Regions from separate parts of the Paraburkholderia sp. BL10I2N1 genome, predicted to be linked through region 2. Evidence: riboswitches for the same ligand, from Rfam matches in the RefSeq annotation. Region 2 holds a riboswitch; the other holds the start of a gene.
What was found. Region 2 has a riboswitch for cobalamin ahead of cobW (cobalamin biosynthesis protein CobW). Riboswitches for the same ligand answer to the same signal wherever they lie in the genome.
Positions count from the first base shown of each region.

Region 1: it holds a riboswitch for cobalamin, as region 2 does, so the genes downstream of both, B0G77_RS00925 (TonB-dependent receptor) here and cobW (cobalamin biosynthesis protein CobW) in region 2, are expected to answer to the same signal.

Region 1 covers NZ_SNWA01000001.1:198,890-210,084, forward strand. The annotation lists gene cobT (nicotinate-nucleotide--dimethylbenzimidazole phosphoribosyltransferase) at 1-120, opposite strand, end outside; partial or broken gene B0G77_RS44005 (ABC transporter ATP-binding protein) at 184-972, opposite strand; gene B0G77_RS00920 (iron ABC transporter permease) at 969-2,015, opposite strand; gene B0G77_RS00925 (TonB-dependent receptor) at 2,060-4,000, opposite strand; cobalamin riboswitch at 4,088-4,339, opposite strand; gene B0G77_RS00930 (ATPase) at 4,559-4,921, shown strand; gene B0G77_RS00935 (cell division protein ZapA) at 4,918-5,232, shown strand; RNA gene ssrS (6S RNA) at 5,333-5,514, shown strand; gene B0G77_RS00945 (EVE domain-containing protein) at 5,642-6,100, shown strand; gene B0G77_RS00950 (SIMPL domain-containing protein) at 6,318-7,049, shown strand; gene lgt (prolipoprotein diacylglyceryl transferase) at 7,148-8,053, opposite strand; gene B0G77_RS00960 (LysR family transcriptional regulator) at 8,176-9,138, opposite strand; gene ilvD (dihydroxy-acid dehydratase) at 9,299-10,972, shown strand; gene B0G77_RS00970 (RNA-guided endonuclease TnpB family protein) at 11,035-11,195, opposite strand, start outside.
Region 2 covers NZ_SNWA01000002.1:172,662-183,856, reverse strand. The annotation lists gene B0G77_RS22755 (CHASE2 domain-containing protein) at 1-1,239, shown strand, start outside; gene B0G77_RS22750 (DUF4136 domain-containing protein) at 1,287-1,889, shown strand; gene bluB (5,6-dimethylbenzimidazole synthase) at 1,920-2,582, opposite strand; gene B0G77_RS22740 (cobyrinate a,c-diamide synthase) at 2,566-3,864, opposite strand; gene cobO (cob(I)yrinic acid a,c-diamide adenosyltransferase) at 3,868-4,470, opposite strand; gene B0G77_RS22730 (cobalamin biosynthesis protein) at 4,467-4,883, opposite strand; gene cobA (uroporphyrinogen-III C-methyltransferase) at 4,880-5,614, opposite strand; cobalamin riboswitch at 5,812-6,038, opposite strand; cobalamin riboswitch at 6,152-6,424, shown strand; gene cobW (cobalamin biosynthesis protein CobW) at 6,641-7,714, shown strand; gene cobN (cobaltochelatase subunit CobN) at 7,721-11,195, shown strand, end outside.

The DNA.
Region 1 (11,195 bases), on a different contig from region 2:
CTCGAGACGGCCGAGGCTGCCAGGCGGCTTCGTCTTCGTGTCGATGATGTGCTGCAACTCGTTACGCAAGGTCTGATCGAGCGGTTCGACAACTGGTAACGCAAGTAGGGAAGAGGTCATGTTCATTTTCGTTGAGGGATTATTTGTGTCCTGATGCGTCGCCCGGCGCATGCGCGGGTGCATCGCGGGAACGAGTGCTTCATGGTCGCCGTCGCGGATCAGGATGAGCGGATAACCGAAGGCGCGGCTCGCGAGCGCCGGTGTCAGCACGTCGCGCGCGGCGCCCGCGTGCGCGCCGCCGTTTCCTTCGAGCAGTAACGCGTGCGTCGCAAAACGGCGCGCAAGATTGAGGTCGTGACACGAAAAGATGACGATTCGCGGTGTGTGCTGCACCCACGTCGTCAACGCTTCGAGGCAATCGATCTGGTGATGCAGGTCAAGATGCGACAGCGGTTCATCCAGCAGCAACAACGGTGCATCCTGACACAGCACCGCAGCCAGCGCGACCCGCTGACGCTCGCCGCCCGAAAGCGACAACACATCGCGCGTCGCCAGAGGGGCAAGGCCCAGCGTATCGAGCGCCGTGTGCGCCGCCGCGCGATCTTCGGCGCCTTCCCAGCCCCATCCCGAGAGATGCGGAAAGCGGTTGAGCATCACGATGTCCAGCACGCTCGCGCTGAACGCGTCGTGTTCGCCCTGCGGCATCAGCGCGCGGCGGCGTGCAAGATCGACTGGCGACCAGTCCGCGACGCGAAGGCCGTCGACTTCGACATGGCCTGTCGCGGGCGCAAGCAATCCGGCAAGCGCCGAGATCAGCGTCGTCTTGCCGGCACCGTTCGGTCCGGCGATGCACCAGACTTCACCGGCATAAAACGTGTGCGTGAAATCGTCGAGCAACGTGCGTGCGCCTGCACGCAACGTCACACATTGCGCACTAAGTGCAGGCGCATTGAGGGAAGGACGCGTCATCATCGCCGCCTGCGCAAGAGCATCCACAGGAAGACGGGCACGCCCGTCAACGCCGTAATCACGCCAACCGGCAATTGCGCCGGTGCGATCACGGTGCGCGCAACCAGATCGGCGCCCATCACGGCTACGCCTCCGGCAAGCGCGGCTGCGGGCAGCAGCATACGCTGGTCATTGCCGAAGCAAAGCCGCAGCATGTGCGGCACGACAAGGCCGACGAAGCCGATGGTGCCGCCCGTCGTGACGGCAGCGGCTGCTGCCAGCGAGGCCACGAGGTACACCCGCAAACGCAGCCGCATGACGGTGACGCCGAGCGCGTGCGCGGCCGCATCGCCGCGCAGCAGCACGTTCAGTTGCGGGGTAACAGGCACGATTGCGACGAGCCCGATCAGCACCGCGACAAGCGCGACCCATGGCGTGCCGCCGCCGTTCAGGTCGCCAGTGAGCCAGAACAGCATGCCGCGCAGACGGCTCTCCGGCGCGACGCTCAGCAGCAACGTGATGACCGCGCCCCAGCCCGCTGCAATCACGACGCCTGTCAGCAGCAAACGCGGCGATGTGTCCTGCGGCTCGCCTCGCCACAAGTCGTGACGTGCCAGCCCCAGCACAAGCAGGATCGACAGCAATGCGCCGGCAAATGCGCTGGCGTCGACGATCCACCATGCGCAACCCGCGATCATCGCGACAAGCGCGAAGCTGGCCGCGCCGCCCGACACGCCTAGCACGTACGGTTCGGCGAGCGGATTGCGCAGCAGCACCTGCAACAGGGCACCGGCAACGGCGAGCAATGCGCCGCACGCAAATCCGGCAAGCGCGCGCGGCAGGCGCAAGCTGCGGACGATTTCCCCCGCGAGGTCCGTCGATGCCAACGCGCTGCTGCCATGCCACGGCAGCAGCGCAGCCAGCACGCGCAGCGGAGACACGGGCACGCTGCCAAGCATGAGCGATGCGACAAACACGACGACCGCCAGCACGCCGAGCACGAGCCAGATCGTCGCGGCGCGCTTCGCGGTCATGCCGGCAACGGTACGCAGTGCGAGGCGACTCATGGGCGTGGTTTCAGAAGACACAATGGCTCAGTACACCATGCGCATCACTGCTGCTGCCAGCCGAGCGTGAGCCAGGCGCCGCGTCGTGGCGTGTTGTATGTGTAGGCCAGTTCATAGTCCTTGTCGAAGAGATTCTGGATCTGCGCCGCCACGTACCACGCCTTCGTGATGTTGTAGCGCGCGGACAGGTTCACTACACCATAGCCGCCGAGCGTGTTGCCGGTATCGTCGCGCTCGCCGCTTACGATCCACTCGCCGCCCACGCGCCATCCGGCAACGTCGCGGTTCACCGAGAGCGATGCGAAGCGGCGCGCGCGCCGATTCAGATCGGTGTTCGTGTCTTCGTCGACGGGATTCTGCAACGTCACCGAAGCACGCACGTCAGTCTTGCCCAGATGGCCGCTCCACGATCCTTCGAGCCCCTGCACCTTCGCCCGCCCGACGTTCTGCGCAACATACACGCCCGGCGTGACCTGTTGATACTCGATCAGGTTCGTATAGCGCGTCTGGAACGCGGTCAGTCGCAACACGCCCAGGGCATCCGATGCGTACTGCAACGCCGCTTCAATCGAATGACTGTGTTCAGGCTGGATCGACGGATTGCCGCTCCCCGGAAAGTACAGATCGTTGAAGGTCGGCGCGCGGAACGCATTCGACCAGCTTGCGGTCACCTTCCAGTGCTCGTTCAGATCGTGGCCATAGCCGAGATAGTAACTGTTCGCGCCGCCGAAATCGGAGTACTGGTCGCGCCGCACGTTGGCCTGGAACTGGCTTCGGCCGAAGCGCCCCGTATAGCCGATAAACCCGGAGTCCACGTGACGGGCGGGCGCGCCGTACTCATCCGAATCGAGGCTCTGGTCGAGATGCTCGTAGCCTGCCTTGACCTTCTGCTGCGACGCGAACGTGAAATCGTTCTGCCACGTGTACTGATTATTGTCGGTGTTGAAGTGGTCGGCATAAAGGCCGTTCAACGCCGTCGTGCTGCGATCGTTGCCCGTCGCGACGACGAAGTGCGTCGCCCACCAGTCGGTCACGCGACCGTCCGCGAATGCCGACGCCTGCTGAACCCTGCTGTACAGGTTGTTGAGATCGGTGGGCGCGCCGAATGGATCGTCGAAGCTGTTGTTTCCGTTCGACTGGAAATAGCGGATGCCCGCGTCCCACCTGTCGTTGAATGTGTGGCGCAGCGATGCCGAGATGCTTTCGTTCAGATAGCCATTGGCGTTCGGATTGACCGGCGCGAGCGCGGGATCGATCGACGAAAAGCCATCGTCTTTCGTCCGCGCGAGCGACAGGCTGAAGGTCGTCGCGCCGTCCCTGTCGAGCGCACCGTTCACGCCGGCCTGCTGGCTTTGCGTGTGATAGCTGCCGTAGCCGACGGAGAAATTGAAGCGCGGTGGATGATCGCCGCCGTCCTTCGTGAACACCTGCACCACGCCGCCAATCGCGCCGGAACCATACAGCGCCGACACATTGCCGTTCACCACTTCGACGTGATCGACCTGGTCGAGCGGGATCTGCTCGATCTGTGCGCTACCGAGGCTGACCGAATCGACACGCACACCATCTATCAACACGAGCGACTGCTGTGCCGAAGCGCCCCGCAGGAATAGACTCGAGGACGAACCCGGGCCGCCATTGCGCACGATCTGCGCGCCGGGCGCGAGCTGCAGCAAACCCGGCAGATCGCGCGCCGTGGTGTCGGCGATGTCCTGCTGGTCGAACCGCGTGGTCTGAGGGATCGCGTCGGCGAGCGGCTGCGCGCCGCGCTCCGCAGTCACCACGATCGGCGTGAGCGTGGTGCTGGCGGACTTCGTGGCGGGAGCGGCCGTTGTGCTGGAGGTTGCAATGTTGCCCGGCGCGACCGACGGCGCCGTATCCTGCGCGAGCGCAGGCGCTTCATCCGTGGTTGCGGGCAAGGCTTGCGCGCCGAGCGGCAAGCCGGCCACGGCGAGTAGTGCCGTGCCGGCGATGGGCGTGTACATCCGGTTGTTTCCTGTGGATAGCGTGCCCGGCCTGCTTCCCCGCGAGCCGGTGCGTAACAGGGCGGTCCGCCGGCGTGAAGCCACGCGGACGACGCCCCTCACTCTGGCCGGTATCCGGGCTGGCGACACATCGACCCGCCTTCCCACGCAAGAATTGCGCAGTGGCATTGCGCGCCTCGCCGGAGACGCGCCCAGGTCGACCTGCATGACATCATGCGGTCGCTTACCGTTGCGGGGGCAGCACAGGTTGGCTCGTCCTGGCGGACGCGGCTTCCTGTTTCCCGTTTAACTGCGCACGATGTGAAAACGCGCGCGGGCACCAAAGTGCCGCAAGTGTAGGAGGGGCTTCCTGGGGCGTCAAGAATGGTCGATTCCTGCAATTCGCGTGCGCACGTCGCGTGCAATGTGAGCAAAGTTTCCGCATGTCACAGGCACGAAACTCGCTCGAAACAGGCATAAAGCAGGTATAAAGCAGAGATGTTACGTCTCGAAACGAGACAATTGTCGGAAGCTGTCACATTCCGCGCTAAAATGCCGTGTCTTTAGAGGACGCAGCACATGCTCACCGAACTCGAAACACTCTCACAGAATATTGGCCGGCTGATCGAAATCAGCCAGCGTCATCACGAAGCGCGTCGCGCGCTTGAAAAGCAGCTCGCCGACGCTCGCGCAGAATGCGAGGCCGCGCGTGCCGAACTCGAGCAGATGCGCGAAGAGCGCAACGCGCTGCAAGCGGAGCGCGATTCGCTTTCATCGAAGATCGACGACGCCCAGGTGCGGCTGAACGCCATCCTCGAAAAACTCCCGCGTGCGAAAGCGCACGCCGAGCCGGACAATCAACTTGATCTGCTCGCGTCGTCGCAGCAGGAAGTCGAAACCGAAGCCGGCGGCGACGTCACCCGCCACGGAGAAAATGCATGACCACAAAGCAGATCGAAGTCTCGATCCTGGGCCAGCCCTATCGTCTCGCCTGTTCGTCGGAAACGGAAGCCGCACTGCTCGAAGCCGTTGCTCGCGTCGATGCGGAGATGTCGAAGATCCGTTCGACCAGCAACGTTCGCGGCCAGGATCGCATTGCCGTCATGGCTGCGCTGTCGCTGGCATCGGAACTGCTTAAGTTGCAGGCTAGCGTACGTCACGGAGAATCATTTCCCGCCGAGGAAATCCGGCGTACAATGCACTCAATGAACGAACAGCTGGGCGCGGTAATCCAGCAGTACGGTGTGCAGTAAAAGTTGTTCAGAGGCAGGCCATCTGGAACATTGGGCCCGCTTCGGATTCAGAGCAATTCGCGAGGTAACCTCAAGCGTCTGGATCCAGTCAGTTTTATCAGCTTCCCTGCCTGGTTCGCCAAGGTCATATATTCCTTGAACCAATGCCATGTGCACGGTTGCGGAAATTTGCAGCACGGGTGTGCGCGTCACTCTGTCTGATGTACCCGAAGTGCTGCTAACTGCGACCAATTCTGAACTCCCGGTTCAGGATGCCGGCCTAGCGGCTATGGCGGGGACCTATTCAACGGCATCGGACATTCGTCCGATGCCGTTTCCGTTTGTAGTGTTCCGTTCGTAGTTCCGCATCGCTAGCACCGCGTCACGCATTGCGCTTATCCTGTGTTCTTCTCAACGTTCAAATCGACTCATGCGCTACTGGCTAATGAAGTCCGAACCGGACGAAGCAAGCATCGACCACCTCGCCAAAGCCGCTCGGCACACCCTTCCCTGGACGGGCGTGCGCAACTATCAGGCGCGCAACTTCATGCGCGACATGATGCAGGTGGGCGACGGTGTTCTCTTCTATCATTCGAGTTGTCCAGAGCCAGGCATCGCCGGGATCGCAGAGGTATCGTCGACGGCCTACCCCGACCCCACCCAGTTCGATTCGAAAAGTCCGTACTACGATCCGAAATCGAGCCGCGAGACACCGCGCTGGATACTGGTCGACGTGGCCTTCAAGAAGAAGATCCCGTTGATTCCGCTCGCAAAGCTGCGCGAATATCCTGAACTTGCGGACATGCGTGTGCTTGCCAAAGGCAACCGGCTGTCCATCACGCCGGTCACTGAAACCGAATGGCGCTTCATTACAAAGCAACTCGCCTAGCGGCTGTGCGCGACATCGCGCGGCATCGCCTGGCCGGACCGTCGCGTAGAGGAACCAACCTGATCTTACAGACGCCTAACTGATCTGCAAGCACCGTGCCACTCCGATGCACGGTGCCTGCATCGCGACAGCCTCGGCGGGCGCCCGATTGGACTTCAACTGCCTCCCGCCCGATATGAGGCATCGCTTACAACCTGTTCGAAGAAGGAAGCAAACGATGACCAGAAAACACGCACTCGCCTTCGCTCTCGCTGTCGCGTCCGCGGCACCGCTCGCGTTGTCGCTGGCGCCAGCAACCGCCCGCGCGCAGACTATCGTGCAGAATCAGCCGTCGGGCGTGTTGTCGCTGTCGGCGCAGGCCAGCACGGAAGTGCCGCAGGATGTCGTCAACATCACGCTGTTCTATGAACAGGAATCGAGCGACCCAGACTCACTCACCAGCACGCTCAACGAGCGCGCTGACGCGGCTCTGCAAAAGGCCCGCGGTGTGGCTGGCGTCACCGCGCGCACCGGGGCGTTCTCGATCTTCCCGTCAACCGATCGCGACGGGCGCATCTCCGCGTGGCGTGGCCGCACGGAAGTACAACTCGAGTCGCACGACTTCGCTGCGGCATCGAAGCTCGCCGGACAGATGTCGTCGATCATGCGGGTCGGCAATGTGTTGTTCTCGCTGTCGCCGGAAGCGCAGCGCGCCGCCGAACAGAAGCTCACAGGTCAGGCGATCGCGTCGTTCCGTCAGCAGGCCGCTTCATCGGCACAGGCGTTCGGCTACAACGGCTACACCATTCGCGAAGTCAACGTCGGACATAACAGCTTCATACCGCGTCCGATGATGATGATGAGCGCCCATGCAATGAGCGCCGATGCCAAGACCGCCGCGCCGATGCCCCTCGAAGGCGGCACGTCCACGGTGACGGTGAATGTATCGGGTTCGGTCCAGATGAAGTAATACGGCGCGCTCCATTGGGGCGTTTCGTTCATTGCCCGCAGAAAGGCAAAACGCCACGGCATGCCGTGGCGTTTTGCCTTTCTGCCTGTGAAGACGCATCAGTTCGCGCCGACCGCCTGTGATTGCTGACGCTTGCCGCGCCGATACGACCACACCAGCAGCGCGATGCCCACGAGGACCATCGGCAGCGAAAGCCACTGCCCCATCGAAAGCCCCAGCGCCAGCAGTCCCAGAAAATCGTCCGGCTCGCGTGCGAACTCCACTGTGAAGCGGGCCAGCCCATAACCGATCAGGAACACGGCGGACGCAGCACCCACCGGACGCGGCTTGCGCGTAAAAAACCACAGCACGAGGAACAGCGCGACACCTTCGAGCGCGATCTCATACAGCTGCGACGGATGCCGCGGCAGCATGTGATATTGCGCGAACACATCGGCCAGATGCCAGCGCGTCGTCAGTTCCGGATGCGTGGCGAGCCAGCCGGCGTCCTCATTGGCGGCACCCGGAAACAGCATCGCCCATGGCGCCGACGGATCGGTCACGCGCCCCCACAACTCACCATTGATGAAATTGCCGAGGCGCCCCGCGGCGAGCCCGGTGGGCACCATCGGTGCGACAAAATCGGTGACCTGCAACCACGTGCGCTTGCGCTGCCATGCGAACAGCACCATCGCGAACGTCACGCCGAGAAAGCCGCCATGAAACGACATGCCGCCTTCCCAGACCTTGAAGATATCGAGCGGATGCGCGAAGTACCAGTTCGCCTTATAGAACAGCACATAGCCGAGCCGGCCACCGAGAATCGTGCCGAGCACACCGTAGAACAACATGTCGTCGATGTCTTTCGCGGTCCAGCCTTGTGCGGAGACATGCGGCAGGCGCAAACGCAAGCGGCCGACAACGATCGCCGCGATGAACGCCACCAGGTACATCAGGCCGTACCAGCGCACCGCGAGCGGCCCTAGATGAATGGCGACGGGATCGAAATTGGGGTGAATGAGCATGTGTTTTTTTATGGGTGGTTCAACTACGGATTCGGTTACGGCAACTGCGACGGGCGCGGCAACAAAACATGCATTGGACGGCGCGTCGCCAGATGGGTTCGCGATAGCCTCGAAGCCATCCGTCAGCGCTTGCGCGCACCGTGCGCCGCGACCGTGGCCGCATGCGCGCGCACGATGTCGATGAAGCCCGCCAGCACTGGACTCACCTCACCCGTGCGCCAGACGAGACCCGTCTCGATCGCCGGCACGGATTCGCGCAGCGGCCGGTAGACGACGCCCGTGCGCCGCAGATTACGTAACGATTGCGGCACCAGCGCGACACCCATGCCCGCCGACACGATACTGACAATCGTCTGCATCTGGATCGCCTCCTGGCCGATACGCGGCGTGAGCCCCGCGACGCCGTAACAATCCATAATGATGTCATAAAAGCCTGGCGCGAGACGCCTTGGGAAGATCACGAGCGGCGCATCAGCGACGTCGCGCAAGCTGACCGGCTCGTCGCGCCAGTCCCCGTCAGGGTTGCTGCCGGCGTGCTCAGCCATCTCCGACGACATCGCGATCACCAGCGGCTCGCGGGCGATGGGCAGCCAGGATAGCTGGGCGAGATGCCGCGGCGGCAACGGCGCAATCACGAGGCCGGCGTCGATGCGGCCCGCAACGAGCTCGTCGATCTGCACGTCGCTGGTCGCTTCCGCAAGCTGCAGGCGCACGCGCGGATGGCGCGCGCCGAAGTCGCGCAGCAGAAGCGGCAGCAACCCGTAATCGGCCGTCGAGACGAAGGCGAGCGACAGCACGCCCGCTTCGCCCCGCGCGAGGCTCTGCGCGAGCGGCCTCAAGCCCTCGGCGCTTGTGAGAAGGCGCCGCACTTCGGGCAGCAGGTCGGCGCCGACCGGCGTCAACTCGACGGAGCGTTTGGTGCGCGCAAAGAGCTCGACGCCGAGCGTCTCCTCCAGCGCCCGGATCGCCTGCGACAAAGGCGGCTGCGTCATCGACAGGCGCGCCGCCGCCCGTCCGAAGTGCTTTTCTTCGGCGACGGCGATGAAATAGCGCAACTGGCGCAGATCGGGGGTCACGGGTAGCATCGATTAATATATTTTTCGACCTAATACAGCCTCAATAATATATTGGACACGCGCTGCGAGACACTGCATTCTTGCGCCACGTGCTGAACCATCCGCCCTGCACCTCGCGGGCGAAGGTCCCCCAATACCAGCACCCAGGACAAGTCAAACGGAGCTCCCCATGTCGTACAACCGTCGTTCGAAGAACATCACGCAAGGCGTCGCGCGCGCGCCGAACCGTTCGATGTATTACGCGCTTGGCTATGAAAAGGCCGATTTCGACAAGCCTATGATCGGCATCGCGAACGGCCACTCGACGATCACGCCGTGCAACTCGGGCCTGCAACGCCTCGCCGACGCAGCCGTGGCAGCGGTCAAGGACGCCGACGCCAACCCGCAGATCTTCGGCACACCGACCATTTCGGACGGTATGTCGATGGGCACGGAAGGCATGAAGTACTCGCTCGTGTCGCGCGAAGTGATCGCCGACTGCATCGAAACGTGCGTGCAGGGCCAGTGGATGGATGGCGTCGTTGTGATCGGCGGCTGCGACAAGAACATGCCGGGCGGCATGATCGCGCTCGCACGGCTCAACGTGCCGGGTATTTACGTCTATGGCGGCACGATCCGCCCAGGCAACTGGAAGGGCAAGGACTTGACGATCGTGTCGTCGTTCGAAGCCGTTGGCGAGTTCACCGCCGGACGCATGTCGCAGGAAGATTTCGAGGGCATCGAACAGAACGCGTGCCCGTCGTCGGGTTCGTGCGGCGGCATGTACACCGCGAACACAATGAGCTCGTCGTTCGAAGCGCTCGGCATGTCGCTGCTGTATTCGTCGACGATGGCCAATCCGGACGACGAAAAGGTCGGTTCCGCGGCGGAATCGGCGCGCGTGCTGGTCGAAGCGGTCAAGAAGGATCTGAAGCCGCGCGACATCATTACGAAGAAGTCGATCGAGAACGCCGTAGCGGTGATCATGGCAACCGGCGGCTCGACGAACGCGGTGCTGCACTTCCTCGCGATCGCCCACGCGGCCGAAGTGGAATGGACCATCGACGACTTCGAGCGCATGAGGAAGCGCGTGCCGGTAATCTGCGACCTGAAGCCGTCGGGCCAGTTCGTCGCCACCGACCTGCACAAGGCAGGCGGCATTCCGCAGGTCATGAAGATCCTGCTGGACGCGGGTCTCCTGCACGGCGACTGCATGACGATCACCGGCAAGACCATGGCCGAAGAACTGAACGACGTGCCGTCGACGCCGCGCGCCGACCAGAAGGTGATCTTCCCGATCGACAAGGCGCTGTACAAGGAAGGCCACCTCGCGATCCTGAAGGGCAACCTGGCAACGGACGGCGCGGTCGCGAAGATCACGGGCCTGAAGAACCCGGTGATCACGGGCCCGGCACGCGTATTCGACGACGAGCAAAGCGCCATGGAAGCCATCCTCGCCGACAAGATCAAGGCAGGCGACGTCGTCGTGCTGCGTTATCTCGGCCCGAAGGGCGGCCCCGGCATGCCGGAAATGCTCGCACCGACTTCGGCGATCATCGGCAAGGGTCTGGGCGAATCGGTCGGTCTCATCACCGACGGCCGCTTCTCGGGCGGCACGTGGGGCATGGTGGTGGGTCACGTTGCGCCTGAAGCGTATGCAGGCGGCACGATCGGCCTCGTGCAGGAAGGCGATTCGATCACGATCGACGCGCACAAGCTGCTGCTGGAACTGAACGTCGACGCCGCCGAACTGGAGCGCCGCCGCGCCGCATGGCAACAGCCGAAGCCGCGTTACACGAGCGGCGTGCTGGCGAAATACGCGGCGCTCGCGCTGCCGGCCAACAAGGGCGCTGTGACGGGTTGAGCTTGACTGCTCCCCTTCCTAAAGAAAAGGGGATTCCCACTTCGCGGAGCCCAGCCTATGCCTCAAAGAGACACGGGACTTACAGCCTCTCCATGGGCTGACACCGCCAGTCCGGCGGCCAGAACATTACGCGCAGCGTTGACGTCGCGATCGTGCATCGACCCGCATTCCGGGCATGTCCATGCACGGACCTTCAACGACATTTTGGCGACGGTATGTCCGC
Region 2 (11,195 bases):
CAGAGTCTCGCCGACGAACCCCATCTGCTGCCTGAAGCGCCACAAGAGCGCAATGAATTCGCCGGCGATGTACTCGAGCAGCATATGGCGCTGATGGCGCAGGCGGCTCAGCGCGTGCAGGACATGAAGCGCTTTGTCTGGGACAGCCTCGATAGCGTGCCGGAACCGATTCTCGTCAGCGATCTGCGCGGCGTCATACTGATCGCGAATCACGCGGCGAAGTCCCATTTTGCACGGCTCGCCGCGCCCGCACCGGAGGGGCGCGCGATGCGGGATGCGCTCGGCGATCACGCGTTCGTGAAAACCATCGATTCGCACGCGGATACCGACGCGTTCGCCCGCGGCCACTGGCCTGCGCCACTCGATCCGACGCGACGCGACTATGCGGACATGATGGAGCAGGGCATCGAGGTGCGCGACGGCGACGAGCGCGACCATCTGTTGCGCTATGCGAGGTGCACCAACGCACAGGGCGAGGTGACGGGCTGGATTGCCGGCCTGGTCGACGTGACGGCGTTGCACGCGGCCGAACGTCAGCGCGAAGACGCGTTGCGTCTGCTTTCGCACGACATGCGTTCGCCACAGGCCTCGATTCTTGCGCTCGTCGAGATCGAGCGGGCGCGTATCGAGTCGGAGCATACGCGCGAGTTGCTGGATCGCGTCGAACGTTACGCGCAGCGCGCGTTGACGCTCGCCGACGACTTCGTGCAACTCGCGCGTGCGGAATCGCAGACCTATGTGCTTGAACCGCAAAGCCTCGTCGAACTGCTGATCGATGCAAGCGATGAAGTCTGGCCGCAGGCGCACGCGCGCCGCATCCGTCTGGAGACGCAACTGGAACAGGACGGTGACGATGCCGACGGTTATTGGATCTGTGCCGACCGTTCGCTGATGACGCGCGCGCTTGTCAACATTCTGAACAATGCAGTGAAGTACAGTCCTTCGGATACCCGGATCGCCTGCACGATCTCCCGTGAGGCTGGCTTACCGGCTCGCGTGCAGTGCACGATTCGAGACGAGGGCTACGGCATTCCTGCTGAAGAGCAGGCGCAGCTCTTTGAGCGTTTCCGGCGTTTTCATGAGTCGGAGCGGCCGGAGGTGGGCGGCGCCGGGCTCGGGATGGCATTCGTCAAAACCGTGGTGACGCGCCACGGCGGCGATGTGCACGTCGAAAGCGAAGTGGGCCGTGGGACGGCGTTCACGGTGTCGTTGCCGGCATTCGATGAAGTCGCTGATTGATCACCGCAAACACCACGAGTGCGAATAACTTTCGAAGCGGGACAAACTTGAAACCCCTGTTGATCCTCAGCGCCGCGCTCGTCGCGGCGATGCTTGCCGGATGCGCCGGCGTCAAGACGGATGTGCGCGTATCGCCCTTGTCCGCCACGCTGGCTGACGAGCGCACCTATGACTTTGCGCGTACGTCGCCACAGGAGGCGACTGCCGAACATGCGCAATACGAAGCCCTTGTGCGCGAAGAACTCGCGCGCTACGGGTTCGCCGTGGCATCGAAGGAACGTGCGCGATATGTCGTGTCGCTGGCCTACGATACGCGGGCGGCGGCGGTCGTTGTCGACGTCGCGGGCTGTGAGAGCACAACCGAAGCGTGTGAGGCACCAGCGACGACGAGTGTTTTTCCTGGGCGACGGCTCTATCGTCACTCGCTGACCATGCGCTTTTTCGATCGGACGAGCGGTCAGGAAGTCTACAAGGTCACCGTGACGAAGAGTGATCGCGACGCGGACCCGCTCCACGCTGTGCCTTACCTAGTCAAAAGCGCGCTGGCCAGAATGCCCTATGCAGGGAACCGGGACTGGCGCGTGACGTTCGGGAGCGTGGAGACGGGCAGGGCACCGGGGATCGAGTCCGTCAGCCCGGTCACGCCTTAGCTGTTCTGTCGGCTACGGCTACGGCTGCCGCTACGCGGAGTCAGTGCCGTCGCTTTCAGGCCAGCGGTTCTCGAACACGCACTGGTCGAGCGGCATCCGTGACGCCCAGCGTTCGGTTTCAAGCATGGGTTGCGCGTAAAACTCGTCGACATGCCCGAGACACAGGATCGCAACAGGCCTCGCGCCAGCGGGGATGTGCAGCAGCGTGCTGACCGCGTCGACGTCGAAGATCGACACCCAGCCCATCCCCAATCCTTCCGCGCGTGCGGCGAGCCACATGTTCTGGATCGCGCATGCAACGGAGGCCAGATCCATCTCCGGCAGCGTGCGGCGGCCGAACACGTGTTTCTCCCGTCCATCCATCAACGCCACCACCAGCAGTTCGCCGCACTCGAGCATGCCTTCGACCTTCAGCTTCATGAATTCATCATGCCGCTTGCCGAGGGCATCGGCGGTCTTGAGCCGTTCGCTTTCGACGGCGTCATGCAGGGCACGGCGCAGCGCAGCATCGGTGATGCGAGCGATGCGCCATGGCTGCATGAAGCCGACGCTCGGCGCATGGTGCGCCGCATCGAGGAGCCGCTGCAGCACGGCGGGATCGACCGGGTCGGGCACGAAATGGCGCATGTCGCGCCGCTCGTGGATGACCCGATAGACCGCCGCGAGATCGGAATCGCTAAAACGCTTCGCCATGAAAGAGTGCGGCCGCGAAGGCCGGATTGGAGGGCCAGTAGCTGTGCATGTAGGTTGCGACGATCTTACCAGCCCGGTACACCGCTTCGCCTCGCGCATCAGAGTGCGGGCGCACGGACGTGAGGTACGGCGCCATGGTCGTCGTCATATGCGAGTAGTGAAACGTGTGGCCGGTCATCGTGCCGTGCATGCCGTCGAGTTGCTGCATCCCGAGCGACGCGAGCCGCGTCTGCATCGTTGCGTGGCCTGGCAGCACGCCTAGCATCAACGTGCGTTTGCCGCCGGTGTCGGTCAATGTCTCCAGCAGATACAGCATGCCGCCGCACTCGGCCACGAGCGGTTTGCCGGACGCTGCATGAGCGCGAATGGTAACGGCGCTGCACGTGTTGCGCGCGAGCCGCTCCGCGTGCAGCTCGGGATAGCCGCCGGGCAGATAGAGCGCATCGGCGGATTGCGGCACGGGTTCGTCAGCGAGCGGGGAAAAATACGTGACGCGCGCGCCCAGTGTCTCCAGCAGTTGAACATTGGCGGGATAGATGAATGCGAACGCTGCATCGCGTGCTACCGCGACCTGCTTGCCGTCGAGAAGACGGGGGACCGCCGTGCGCGCCACCGGTCCGAAGTCGACCGCCTGCGGCAGTTCGACAAGCCGCGTCTGCGCAAGCGCGTCGGCGGCGCGATCGAGCCGTGCGTCGAGGTCCGCTATTTCGTCTGCCTGGTGCAGACCCAGATGGCGATCTGGCAGTTCGATATCGTCCTTGCTAGCGATATATCCGCTCCATTGCATGCCGGCTGGCAACGCTTCTTCCAGCATCTGCGCATGACGCGGCGACCCGACGCGATTGGCGAACACGCCATGAAACGGCACGTTCGGCCGGTAGTTCGCAAGCCCAAAAGCAACCGCACCGAACGTCTGCGCCATCGCTTTCGCTGAAATCACGGCGACGACCGGTACGCCAAACGTCGTCGCCAGATCGGCGCTGCTCGGCGTGCCGTCATAGAGGCCCATGACGCCTTCGATCAGGATCAGATCGGCTTCGGCGGCCGCCTCGGCGAGCATCGTGCGACAGGCCGCTTCGCCGACCATCCACAGATCGAGCGACTGCACGGGTGCACCGCTTGCGCGCGCGAGAATCATCGGGTCCAGAAAATCCGGCCCTGTCTTGAAGACCCGCACGCGACGCCCCATCCGCTGGTGATAGCGGGCGAGTCCGGCCGTAATCGTGGTCTTGCCCTGACCCGACGCGGGCGCGCTGACGAACAGGGCGGGGCACGCGGGCATCGCTCAGAACTCCACGCCGCGCTGCGCTTTCACGCCCTGCTCGCGATACGGGTGCTTGACGATGCGCATTTCCGTGACGAGGTCGGCGGCTTCGATCAGCGCGTCCGGCGCGTGACGTCCGGTCACGACCACGTGCAACATGTGGGGGCGCGCGGTCAGCACGCCGAGCACTTCATCGAGCGGGAGGTATTCGTACTTCAATACCGTGTTCAGTTCATCGAGAATCACCATTTGATAGTCGCCGCTTTCGATCATCCGGCGCGCTTCGTCCCAGCCCTTGCGGGCGGTGGCGATGTCGGCTTCACGATTCTGCGTATTCCAGGTGTAGCCGTCGCCCATCGTGACGAAATCGCAATGCGCCTGGGCGCCCAGGAAATCGCGTTCAGACGTATGGAGCGCGCCCTTGATGAACTGCACGACGCCGAGCCTCATCCCGTGTCCGAGCACGCGCACGGCCATGCCGAAGGCGGCCGTGGTCTTGCCCTTGCCAGTGCCGGTGTTGACGATCAGCAGGCCTTTCTCGACGGTTGCTGCGGCCTGCTTCTTTTCGTGGCCTTCGCGGCGGCGCTGCGTCATGCGTTGATGCGATTCGAGATCTGTTTTCATGGCGTTTCCTGTTGCCGGGATCCTGTCGTGCTGCGTGACGATGTGATGATGGAGGCGATCGCGACGGTTACGCCGCCGACCACCGTTTTGCCGACGATCAATATCGAGTCGGGAGAAGCGAGAAGCGCGCAGGGCTCACAGACGCCGTCGACGCCTGCGAGCCCGCGAACTGTGTGAGAGGGCGTCGGCACCGCGCCAAACCCGGCGATCTGCTCGCGTGTAAACCTTCGCAACGGGAGGGCATGACGCACACAGAATTCGATCAACCCAGGTTCCTCGGCTTTCGATTCGACCGTCGCAACCTCGCGAACGTTGTCGAACGGTCTGCCCGCGAGCGCTACCGTTACCGCCGCCTCGATCTGTTCCGCCGAAGCCAGCCGTCTGCAACCGATGCCCACGGTGAGCGTCTTCATCGATCGTGGCTCGCCGATGGGATGCCGTGCGCCGACACGCCGCCGATCACGACAATCGCGGGCGAACCGAGTCCGGCGCTGGCCACGTGGTCCGCCAGCGTATCGAGTTGGGCGAGCACATGGCGCTGCTCGGGGCGCGTCGCCGATTCGATCGCGGCGCAGGGTGTTTGCGGATCCATCCCGGCCTGTAACAGCGCCGTGACGATCTCGTTCAGGCGACGCATGCCCATGTAGATCACGAGGGTCATGCGTGTGGCGGCGAGCGCGTTCCAGTCCGGCTCGCTGCTGCCCGCGCCATGACCTGTGACGAACACGACGCCCTGCGCGTAATCGCGGTGCGTCACAGGAATGCCGATCGCTGCCGGCGCCGCGATGCCCGCCGTGATGCCGTTGATGATTTCGACTCGAATGCCTTCGGCTTGCAGCGCCTGTAGCTCTTCGCCGCCACGGCCGAAGACGAACGGGTCACCGCCTTTCAGCCGTGCGACGCTGCGCCCGGCGCGTAGATGAGCAAGCATCGAGGCGACAATGTCGGCCTGCGAGGCCGACGGCTGGCCGCCGCGCTTGCCCACGTACACGACCTCGGCGTCGGTCCGCGCGAACTGCAGGACATCGGGATTCACGAGATCGTCGACGAGTACGACGTCGGCCTCGCCGAGCGCGCGTGTCGCCTTGAGCGTCATCAGTTCGACGTCGCCGGGGCCGGCGCCGATCAGCCAGGCGCGGCTCATCGCGGGCAGCACGGCGCGGGCCTCGCCATGTTGGCGGGAGACGGAAGCGGAAGGGCCGTCGCGAGGACGGGCCCGGAGAATGAATGGGTCATGCGATGCCACACGTCATGCGCAACGACCGCGCGTCTCGCGCACGCGGCCGGTCGCGCTCAGGCACCAGGTTCCGTCCCCCGCGGATCCGGCGTTCGGCGATCGCGACGGTCGCCCCTTGCGTTGGCCGGTATCCGGGCTGACGACCTCATGTCATTCGCCTTCCCAGCTGCCAGTTGCAGACAGTGGCGTTGAATGACATGCGCGGACCGAAGTCCGCAGGCCGCTTACCGTTGCGGGGACAGCACAGGCCGGGCGCGTTGCCGCGCTTCCTGTTTCCCGTTTAACTGCACATGCGAACGCACGTGCGGGCACCAAACGCGCGCATACGATAGCACGGGTTTGCCCGGCGCAGGCTGCAGGGGGTTTCACTTGCCCGCTGTTGCCCTGAGTTGCCCTGAGTCCCTTCAGGCAGGGCGTTTTCTTGACGCCGGGTTTGACGGAGCCTACACTCCCACGCACTCTGGTGCTCGCGTGCACGCTCTGTGCACGCAGTTAAACGGGAAACAGGGAGCCTGTCCTGCACGGATCGGGCCAACCTGTGCTGCCCCCGCAACGGTAAGCGAAGGCATCGTGAAAGCGATGCAAAGCCGGCTTCAATGCGTGCGCGTCATGACCTGACAGGCAAGCATCTGTCCACTGCGCGTGATGTCGAATGCGCGGGAAGGCGAAGCGGCGTTTTCGCGAGCCCGGATACCGGCCAGAAAATACGGATTGGCGCCGCGGGGATGCGGCGCATGGTCCGCGTAGTCCACGAATTCACTGAGCTTCCGGTTGTTTCCGTAAGGCCGTATTTCGTCCCCGCGTGTTGCCCGACGATCGTCTGACGTTTCGACTGTCGCATCGCGGCGTGAGCATGCCGCAGGGCGTTGCGGGCGGGCATCCGGTGAAGTTCGGGGCTTCATCCTTCAAACAGTCCACCACCCTGGAGTCAGGATGCAGACGCGCAAAATTCCCGTAACGATCGTGACGGGCTTCCTCGGCAGCGGCAAAACCACCTTGCTTCGGCACATTCTTCAACATGCGGGCGGACGCCGGATCGCGGTGATCGTCAACGAATTCGGCGAACTGGGTATCGACGGTGAGATCCTCAAGGGTTGCGGCATCGGTTGCGACGAGGAAGGCCGCGAGGTGGAAGGGCAGTTGTACGAACTGGCGAACGGCTGCCTGTGCTGCACAGTGCAGGAGGAATTCTTCCCGGTCATGGAGCAACTGGTTGAGCGTCGTGACCAGATCGACCACGTGCTGATCGAAACGTCCGGCCTTGCGCTGCCCAAGCCGCTCGTGCAGGCATTCAACTGGCCGCAGATCAAGAACAGCTTCACCGTCGACGCAGTGGTCACGGTAGTCGACGGGCCTGCCGCAGTGAGCGGCCAGTTCGCGGAGAATCCGCAGGCAGTCGACGCGCAGCGCAAGGCCGACCCGAATCTCGACCACGAATCGCCGCTGCACGAACTGTTCGAAGACCAGTTGTCCTCCGCCGATCTGGTGATTCTCAACAAGACCGATCTGCTTGCCGATGCGCAACTGGCTGCCGCGGAGGCACTGATCCGCGACGAAATTCCGCCCCAGGTCAAGGTGGTACGTGCGCATCTGGGGCAGCTCGATCTGCACGCATTGCTCGGGCTTGAGTCGGCATCGGAGGACACGATTCATCTGCGTCACGACCATCACGGGTCCGCAGACGATCCCGATCACCATCACGACGATTTCGATTCCGTTGTCGTTCAGGCGCAGGTGTCGTCGCGTGAAGCGCTTGTCGCAGCATTGCAGGGGCTGGTCGAGAACCACACGATCTACCGTGTGAAGGGTTTTGCGGCCTTGCCCGGCGCGGCGATGCGGCTCGTGATTCAGGGCGTGGGACGTCGTTTCGACAGTTACTTCGATCGTCGCTGGCAGGCAGGTGAGCCGGTAGCGAGCCGCTTTGTGCTGATCGGCGAAGATCTCGATCAGGCGACGCTGCAGCAGGCGCTGACGGTCGCGCTGAGCGCCGAGCCGCAACAGGTGTAACGCGGTATGCATCTGCTGCGCACCACGCCAGGTGGCTTCGTCGACGATACCGCCGGCGTCATACGGATCGACCAGCAGCCGGCGGACATCGTCGTGCTCAGTTCGGCCGATACCACGTTGTCCCTGCTCGCAAGCGTTTTTCCGCGGCTGGGCGCGGATTTTCCGAGCCTGCGGCTCGCGAACGTGACGTTCCTGCGGCAGCCGGCGTCGGTGGATTTCTACGTCGAAGACGTGTTGCAGCATGCGAAGGTCGTGATCGTTGATCATCTGGGCGGCGAGACGTACTGGCCTTATGGCATCGAGCAGGTGGTCGCGCTCGCGGGGCGCAGGCAGCAACTGCTCGCAATGTTCTCCGGCGATCTGCAGGAAGATCCGAATCTGCTCGCGCGCAGCACGGCGGACGCTACGCTATGCCACCAACTGTGGCGCTATCTGCGCGAAGGCGGCGCGCAAAACGCGGAAGCGTTCCTGCGTTTCATCGCTTTCCGCGCGTTCGGCTGGGGGCGTGAGCCCGCACTGCCTCAGCCTTTGCCGGCGGCAGCGCTCTATCATCCTGCACGCGACGTGCCCACGGTGGCAGACTGGCAGGAGCGCTGGCGCCCCGGCGCGCCGGTTGCCGCGATCCTCTTTTACCGCGCGCATTTGCAGGCGGCGAACACAGCTGTGTTCGATGCGCTGATCGATGCGCTCGATGCACGGGGCCTGAATCCACTGCCGCTTGCGATCACGTCTCTGAAAGATGCGGTCAGTCGCGACGTGCTGCAGCAGCTGTGCACACAGCACGACGTGGCGTTAGTGCTGAACACGACGGCGTTCGCCGCGTCGGCGATTGACGATCCCGAGCCGTTGGCGCTCGCCGGCGATGCGCCCGTCATGCAGGTGATCCTGAGCGGCGGCAACCGCGACGACTGGGTCAAGGACAATCAGGGCCTCAATTCCCGCGATATCGCGATGCACATCGCGTTGCCCGAAGTAGACGGCCGCATCATTACACGCGCCATCAGCTTCAAGGGGCTTGCCTATCGTTGTCCGCACACCGAAGTCGACGTCGTGCGCTATCGGCCGGACCTCGAGCGGGTGGCGTTTCTCGCCGAACTGAGCCGGCGCTGGTGCCGCCTGCGGGGCATCACGAACTCGGACAAGAAACTCGCGCTGATCCTCGCGAACTATCCGGTAAGCGAAGGCCGGATCGGTAACGGCGTCGGGCTGGATACGCCAGCGTCAGTGGTCGGCATACTCGCTATGCTGCAAGAGCAGGGCTATCGCGTCGACAATTTGCCTGCCGATGGCGATGCATTGATGTGCACGCTGACCCAGGGCGTGACGAACGATCCCGTCGTGCGTGATCTGCGTCCTGCATTGCAAAGTCTTTCGCTGGATGACTATCTGACGTATTTCCAGCAACTGCCCGCCGAGGCGCGCGACGCGCTCAATGCACGCTGGGGCCCTCCAGAACAGGACTCGACGATCCGGCGTGGGCGCTTCATGATCGCGGGCTGGCGCTGCGGCCATGTGTTCGTCGGCATCCAGCCGGCCCGTTCACGCGACGGCGGCGATTACGCGAGCTATCACGACGCCGATCTCGTGCCGCCGCACGCTTACCTCGCATTCTATTTCTGGTTGCGGCACCGCTTCGATATCGATGCCGTCGTCCATGTCGGCAAGCACGGCAATCTGGAATGGCTGCCGGGCAAGAGCGTCGCGCTCAGCAATACGTGCTGGCCGGATCTGATTCTCGGGCCGATGCCGCATCTTTATCCGTTTATCGTCAACGATCCGGGCGAAGGCAGCCAGGCTAAGCGGCGTGCACAGGCCGTCATCATCGATCACCTGATGCCGCCGCTCACCCGCGCGGAGAACTATGGGCCGCTACAGGATCTCGAACGGCAGGTGGACGAATACTATGAAGCGTTGATGGTCGATCCGCGTCGTTCGAAGCTGCTGCGGCGAACGATTCTGGAAACCATCATCAAGCATCGCCTGCATGAGGAACTGAGTCTGAGTGTGCCGGACGGGCAGGACGCTGAAGACCTGCTGTTGACGCGTGCCGACGCGTACCTCTGCGAGTTGAAGGAAGCGCAGATCCGCGACGGCCTGCATACGTTCGGGCAATCGCCGCAGGGGGTGCAGCGCCGCGATACGTTGCTGGCGCTCGGGCGCTTTCCGGTTGGCGACGGGCAGGGTGCGAAAGCCGGTCTGATCGACGCGTTAGCGCGCGACCTCGCGGTCGATCACGTTTTCGATCCCTTGTCGGCTGACTGGTCTGCAGCGTGGGACGGCCCACGCCCCGAAATCCTGCAGCGTGTCAGTGATGCGCCGTGGCGACATAACGGCGACACGCGCGAACGTCTCGAACTGCTGGCAGCGGAACTGTTGCGGCGCGTGTGCGATGAAGATGCGCCTGATGCTTCACATGAGCCCTGTACGCTGCCCCAGGCGGAATGTGTTCTGGAACGGCTGCGCAACGACATACTGCCGCGCCTCGACGCATGCGGCCCGCAGGAAATGCTCCAACTGAAGCGGGGACTCGAAGGACGTTTCGTGCCAGCAGGGCCGAGCGGATCGCCTTCGCGCGGGCGCCCGGATGTGCTGCCCACCGGCCGCAACTTCTATTCGGTCGACACGCGCGCGGTTCCGACGCAGTCCGCATGGGCGCTCGGTCTCAAGTCCGCGCAGCAGCTTGTCGAGCGGCACGTCCAGGAGCATGGCGACTACCCGCGTGCGATCGGCCTCTCTGTGTGGGGCACGGCGACAATGCGTACCGGCGGCGACGATATCGCTCAGGCGCTCGCGCTGCTCGGTGTGCGACCGAAGTGGGCGCCGGGCAGCCACCGCGTTACCGACTTCGAGATCATGCCGATCGAGATTTTCGATCGCCCGCGCATCGACGTTACGCTAAGGGTGTCGGGCTTCTTCCGCGACGCGTTCGCGAACGTGATGCATCTGTTCGACGCTGCCGTGCAGGCGGTAGCCGAACTCGACGAACCCGAGGACCTGAATCCGATACGCGCGCGTGTCATGCGCGAGCGGGATGAATTGATCGCAGGTGGCATGGACGCAACCGAGGCGCGCAGGCGGGCAGGCTGGCGCGTATTCAGCGCGAAGCCGGGGTCGTATGGCGCGGGCCTGCAGGAAATGATCGACACGCGGCAATGGCAAACGGATAGCGATCTTGCGGGCGCGTATCAAGCCTGGGGCGGCTATGCCTACGCGCAGAAAAGTGCGGGCGAAGAAGCGCGGCAGGCGTTCGGCACGCGCCTCGCATCACTGGACGTCGTGCTGCAGAACCAGGACAACCGCGAACACGACGTGCTCGACTCGAACGACTACTACCAGTTCCAGGGCGGCATGGTCGCAGCGGTGCGACATCTGGCGGGCAACCAGCCGCATGTCTATCACGCCGACCACAGCAATCCGGCCGCGCCCCGTATTCGCACGCTGCATGAGGAGATCGCGCGGGTCATCCGTTCGCGCGTCGTCA